Linked DNA regions of Luteolibacter sp. Y139. The protein of the gene in region 1 interacts with the protein of each later gene in a pairwise test. Links are inferred from orthologs where the notes say so. Each region holds a gene or a part of one and is shown on either strand. Other genes may lie near its edges. The genes, in order: lysA and WKV53_RS23505.

What was found.
Region 2: the proteins of lysA (region 1) and WKV53_RS23505 interact in binary tests that used the Escherichia coli proteins (3 or more experiments, as listed by UniProt). The link is inferred for Luteolibacter sp. Y139 from one-to-one orthologs.

What each region holds. Positions count from the first base shown.
Region 1 is NZ_JBBUKT010000001.1:809,770-812,879, forward strand. What follows is about bases 281-3,077. They hold lysA (diaminopimelate decarboxylase), read left to right. Parts: upstream 281-931; coding sequence 932-2,224; downstream 2,225-3,077. Other genes in these bases: WKV53_RS03470 (aldo/keto reductase), read left to right, coding at 281-771; WKV53_RS03480 (hypothetical protein), read right to left, coding at 2,424-3,077. Outside these bases: more of WKV53_RS03470, read left to right, coding at 1-280; more of WKV53_RS03480, read right to left, coding at 3,078-3,110. UniProt on the Escherichia coli protein: Specifically catalyzes the decarboxylation of meso-diaminopimelate (meso-DAP) to L-lysine. Is not active against the DD- or LL-isomers of diaminopimelate.
Region 2 is NZ_JBBUKT010000011.1:242,111-245,356, reverse strand. The notes cover bases 245-3,177. They hold WKV53_RS23505 (response regulator transcription factor), read right to left. Parts: upstream 2,102-3,177; coding sequence 1,388-2,101; downstream 245-1,387. Other genes in these bases: WKV53_RS23495 (hypothetical protein), read right to left, coding at 3,043-3,177; WKV53_RS23500 (hypothetical protein), read left to right, coding at 2,335-2,949; WKV53_RS23510 (HAMP domain-containing sensor histidine kinase), read right to left, coding at 245-1,391. Also shown: more of WKV53_RS23510, read right to left, coding at 1-244; more of WKV53_RS23495, read right to left, coding at 3,178-3,246. UniProt on the Escherichia coli protein: Response regulator member of the two-component regulatory system CpxA/CpxR which responds to envelope stress response by activating expression of downstream genes including cpxP, degP, dsbA and ppiA.

The DNA.
Region 1 (3,110 bases):
GTCGTGATCGCCACCAAGTTCGGCTTCGACCTCACCGGCCCCGACAACCGCCCGGGCGCCGCCGGGATCACCAGCCGCCCGGAGCATATCAAACGCGCCGTCGAAGGCTCACTCAAGCGCCTCAGGACCGACGTCATCGACCTCCTCTATCAGCACCGCGTCGATCCAAACGTCCCAATCGAAGACGTGGCCGGCACGGTCAAGGAACTGATCCAACAGGGAAAGGTGAAACACTTCGGCCTCTCGGAAGCCGGAGTTCAGACAATCCGCCGCGCGCACGCCGTGCAGCCCGTCGCCGCCCTGCAAAGCGAATACTCCCTCTGGCACCGTGTTCCCGAGAAGGAAGTCATTCCCACGCTGGAGGAACTCGGCATCGGCCTCGTGCCCTACAGCCCGCTGGGCAAGGGATTCCTCACCGGTGCCATGACCCCGGACACCAAGCTCGAAAGCACCGACTTCCGCAGCACCCTCCCGCGTTTCACTCCAGAAGCGATGGCCGCCAATCAAGCGCTCGTCGATCTGCTCGCCGACGTCGCGGCACGCAAGCAAGCAACACCCGCCCAGATCGCCCTCGCATGGCTGCTCGCGCAAAAGCCATGGATCGCCCCCATCCCAGGCACCACCAAACTCCATCGCCTTGAGGAAAACATCGGCGCGCTCTCCGTCGAACTCACCGCCGATGACCTCCACGCCATCGACACCGCCGCGGCCAACATCACCGTCCAAGGCACCCGCTATCCGGAACGGCTGGAGAAAATGACCGGCCTCTAAAACGAGGATCACGCTGGGCCAAACGACGGAGCCCTCCTTCGGCCCACCATTCCCGGGCTCCTCCCCGTCACCCCGCGCTCCCGGGAGGTCCCCGCGGAGCACCTGCGCCACCTTTCACACCGCCCTTGCCCGCCGCGCCGCCAGCGTTTACAGGCCCCGCATGCACGGATTCGCCTACCGCCAGGGCTCGCTCCACTGCGAGGACGTCAATCTCCAGACCCTCGCCGATGAGCACGGCACCCCGCTCTACGTCTACTCCGCCAATACCATCCTCGACCACTACCGCCGCCTCGATGAGGCCCTCGGCGCGATCGACCACGAGGTGGCCTACGCGGTGAAGGCAAATTCGAACCTCTCCGTCCTCCGCCTCCTCGCCGAAGCCCACGCCGGCTTCGACATCGTCTCCGGCGGCGAACTCTTCCGCGTCATCAAGGCCGGCGGCGACCCCGCCAAGTGCACCTTCGCCGGCGTCGGCAAGACCCGCGCCGAAATCGAGTACGCCCTCAAGCAGGGCATCTACTCCTTCAATGTCGAGAGCGAGGAAGAGCTCCGCTACCTCAATGAAGTCGCCGCCGCCCTCGGCGTCATCGCCCCCGCCGCCGTCCGCGTGAATCCCAACGTCGACGCCAAGACCCACAAGTACATCTCCACCGGCAAGTCCGAGAACAAGTTCGGCGTCGACTTCGATGCCATCGCCGACCTCTACGCCCGCGCCGCCCGCGAACTCTCCCACGTGAAGCTCCGCGGCCTCCAGATGCACATCGGCTCCCAGCTCACCTCCATCGATCCCTTCATCGAGGCCGTCGAAAAGGTCGCCCCCCTCGCCACCCACCTCAAGGTCACCCACGGCATCGAGTTCTGGTCCATCGGCGGCGGCATCGGCATCGTCTATCACGGCTCCCTCGACTCCGGCGACACCGGCTGGTGGGAAAGCAAGCCCGAGGGCGAGCGACCCCTCACCATCGCCCAATACGGACAGGCCCTCGTCCCCCGCCTCGAACACCTCGGCCTCAAGATCCTCCTCGAGCCCGGCCGCCTCATCGTCGGCAATGCCGGCGTCCTCCTCACCAAGTGCCTCTTCGAAAAGCGCGGCAAGGCCAAGACCTTCAAGGTCGTCAACGCCGGCATGAATGACCTCATCCGCCCCGCCCTCTACGAAGGCCACCACGAGATCGCCCCCGTCAAGCAACCCACCGCCGACACCGGCATCCGCAAGGTCGACGTCGTCGGCCCCATCTGCGAAAGCGGCGACTTCTTCTGCCAGGACCGCGAGCTCCCCGACTTCCAACCCGGCGAAACCGTCGCCCTCCTCAGCGCCGGCGCCTACGGCTTCGCCATGGCCTCCAACTACAACTCCCGCCCCCTCCCCGCCGAAATCCTAGTCGACGGCTCCACCGCCCGCATCATCCGCAAGCGCCAAACCCTCGACGACATCATCGCCGGCGAAGCGTAAGCGGCGACGAAACTCGCGAAACGAGCTAAATTCAAAGACAGAAAAGGCAGGAGGCTCTAACGGGCATCTCCTGCCTTTTCTCTTTTGATCGCTCTGCACATCGAGCGATCCCGGAGGGCACCACGGAACGTAGTGGCATCAGCATCATCGCGCCCTTGATCAGGATTACTACATCGTGAAAGGCCCACTCCTCGGTCACCTATCGTCGGAGCCCAGCTTTCTTCCCAAGGTCCCTTTCTTGGACAACGAACAGCTGACAGTCTAAAAAGACATGCGAATAAAACGCAACTCGCTCTAACGGAGTCCGCTCCTCAAGAACTCGTTGCGATAATCGCTTCGACGCAAAAGCGATATGCCGGTGCTTCTCTGCAATATCGGTCATTGCTGACGCTACCCGAAGTAGGTTCTCTTTATGCAACCCAAACTCCGAAGCTTTGCGAAATGCTCCGATCACATTTCCTTGGAATTCCTCGAAGCTGCCTGATGAATCAAGACGGCGGGGTTCGGAGCAAATATGCGGTGGTGGCGCATCCAAACGAAAAGCAACGTGATGTTCACCATCGTCGGGAAGCGCACCAATCACCGATGGCTTGATCCATAGGGACTTGATTTTCACTTCGTGCTTTAAATAGGCCTCATTCAGTTCCTGAGGAGTATGGAAAGCTGGAGCAGAATAATACACCTCCTGTCCTAGTTGCTCTAGGTCAATAAGCATTTCGTGCTGTGACGAGTGTCGCGCGGGTCGCAAGTGCATCCGGTAAAATGGCACTTTCAGAAGCCCCCTCTTGGCCTCCACTGCGCTTCGCCGCTTCATCTTGTGCGAGAGCTTGAACTGAATAAAAAGCGGCATACCAGGCCGATCCAAACGAACATCGTATCCACCACC
Region 2 (3,246 bases), on another replicon or contig:
GCGAGGCGTAGCTCCACCTCATCGCCGTGACGCGTGGCAGAGATCTTGAGTCCACAAGCATCTCCGCCGTGGCGCGCGGCATTGCGGAGCACATTGGCCACCGCCCGGGCGAAGAGGTTCCGATCCGCAAGCACCGCGAGCTTCTCCGCAAGCTGCACCTCAGCCTGCTGGCCCGGGCATTCCCGCGAAAGGGCCAGTTGGATCACAGGAGCCAACTCCACCGCTTCCAGGCGCACTGAGCCCGGAGCCGTGGTGGCCTTCGTGAAAGCAAGCACCTCCGAAACCAGCTGGGACAGCTCGCCCACATCCTCCTCGATCGATTCCAAGCGCACCTGTTGCTCCGGAGTCAGCCCGTATTCCAGCACGCCCAAGCCGGTGCGGATGCGAGCCAGCGGCGAGCAAAGCTCATGCGCCACATCCCCGAGGAAGCGCTTTTGCCCACGAACCAGCCGATCCAGCCGTGACGCCATCGACTCGATGGAATCCCCCAGGCTACCGAGTTCATCGGAGCGCGACAGACCCACCCGGGCATCGAACTTCCCATCGGCGATCGCCTCCGTGGTCTTCGACAGTCGCGAAAGATAGCGCGTGATCCCAAAGAACACCGGCGCCCACAGCACCAGACTCAGACCGAGCACCGCAAGTCCGCCAATAATCCACGGCTTCAGATCAAAGAACAGTCCGCCACCGGAGAGATCCGCAGCGCGGATCACCAGCAGCCCATGCAGCGGCTGGCCTTGGCGCGCCTCGATCAAAGGCAAATCGATCCCTGCCCAGTAGCCGTTCCCGCCATCGCCACGCAGTAGGAAATCCGGCCGTACTTTGGGACGCTCACCGTTCACCACTGGCTCGGGCCGATCCAATCGATCCCGCGGAGGAAGACCCCGCCCACCCGGCGGCCCTCCGCCAGGAGCGCCCCCATCTGGCGGCCCATCACCAAACAAGGGATCTTCCGGCGGGCCGAATCCATCTCCAGGGAGCCCATCGCGAGGCGGTCGCTCGGGTCCACGAGGAGGCCGCGCAGCTGCCGCGGGGCCAGGAGGGCGGCGAAACTCCTTGATGCGCCGCTCCACATTGGACGGAAGCTTTTCCGGCGGCGAACCCACCCACAATGGCGGGTTCACTTGAAGCGATAGACTCAAGCCGAGCGACGCCTCATGCCGCTTGAGAACTTCCGGCCACGTCTGGCGCGGCGAGCTACGGAGATCCGTCGAGATTTCCTCACCCACACTCTTGAGTCGCTCGCCGGCGGTGCCGCTCAGCAATGAATCAAGCCCCAGCCGGAGCTGCCACGCCACGAAGAGGGCAAACGACGCCGCAAGCACGCCGAGGTGCACGCACAGCCACAGCAGCATCTTCGCCATCAGCGGAAAGCGGACGCGGCCTTTCATGGCGCGGTGTCCTCCAGCTTGTAGCCCACGCCGCGGATGGTGCGGATGAAGCGCGGCTGCTTCGCATCGTCGCCGAGCTTGCGGCGGAGCTGCGAGACGTGGACATCGATCGAGCGATCGAAGACATCGAAGCGCCGGTCGGACACTTCCTCCAACAGGCCTTCACGCGTTTTCACGCGGCCTTTCGCTTTCAACAGGCATGCGAGGATAGCAAACTCCAGCGCGGTGAGATCGAGCGCTTCGCCACCAAGCGTGGCGACATGGCTTTCCTCATTCACCACCAGATCGCCACATACTAGATCTTTCGTACTTGGTGCACCGTTCGCGGCAGGCGTGCTGCGGCGGGTCACAGCGCGCAGGCGAGCAAGCAGCTCGCGACTGGAGAAAGTCTTTGGCAAATAATCGTCCGCACCGAGCTCGAGGCCGACAATGCGGTCCGCTTCCTCACCCATCGCCGTGAGCATCAGCACCGGAATCGTGGAGGTCTTGCGCAACTCACGCAGCACCTCGAAGCCATCCATGCCGGGCATCATCACATCCAGCAGCATCGCCTCGTATTTCCCCACGCGCGCTGCCTCGAGCCCCTCGGGCCCGCTGTGGCGCATGTCCACCTGCCAGCCGTGGGGCTGGAGATAGTCGCGGATCAATCCGCAGAGCTTGCGATCGTCATCAACCACCAGCAAGGGCCGGGCGGGCAGAGCGGGAGTCATCGTGAGGAGCTTGCGACAAACCGGGGGAAACAGGCCACCGATTTTACGAGCGCTTAACAAAGCGTCTCGGAAAGCCCCGGCAACCCGCCCGCCGCCAACGATTTCACGGCTTCCGGCAACTTTTACACGAATCCTCCGCACTCCACACACGGGCTTAACAAAGCGGCGGTTTCCTCCGTGGCGTGAGACGGGTTCTCCGCCGCGAAACCAAGCAATCCAACCTAACGACCAAGATGAAAACCACCTGCACCACCATTGCCGCGGCGTTGCTGGCGGCCCTTGCCTGCCATGCCCAGGACGAGAAGCAAGGCCCGCCACCCGGACCGCCGCCGCATCCGCCGCTCCCGGTCTTCGAAGCCCTCAATACCGACGGCGACGAAAAGCTCTCCGCCGACGAGATCAAGGCCGCCTCCGAATCCCTCCGCACGCTCGATACCGATGGCGACGGCACGATCTCGAAGGAAGAACTTCGGCCGAAGCCGCCGGAAGGAGCCGAGCCGCCAAAAGACGAGCAAGGACAAGAGCAGCAGGGCGAGGAAAAGAAGCCCCAGCGTCCACGCGGGCCGATCCCGCCGCTGATGGCCGCCCTCGACAAGGACCGCGATGGCGAACTTTCGACCGAGGAAATCGACGCAGCGCCCGAATCGCTCGCGAAACTCGACAAGAACAAAGACGGCGAACTGACGCCGCCCGAGATCCATCCCCGCCCCCCGCGCCCCCCGAAGCAAGGAGATGGTGAAGAGAACGACCAGCAAGGTCCGCCACAAGGCGGAGGTCAGGGCCAAGGCCAAGAAGGAGGCCGCCGGCCCGGACCTCCAGGCGGTGGACGCCCCCCGCGCGGACGCTGAACCCATCGACTTTTTCCCCGGAGAAAACAAAGCGGGGCGGAGGCCACACCTGCTGGCCACCGCCCCGCGACCATCCTATCCACGGGAAGTTTGTTAGTGCGGGGGCTGGAAGGCCTGAGCCTCCGGCAAACGCTTGGCGACCGCTTGCAGCGCGACGCCCGCCGGCTGGGCCGGGGTTTCCGGAGCCTGCCACGCCAGCACGAAGATACGGTCGTCCTTTCCAGGCCCCAGCACGGTGCGTGAAAGCTGCTGCCAGCCCACCCCGGACGCCGCGGCCACGACCATCGGCACCTGGCC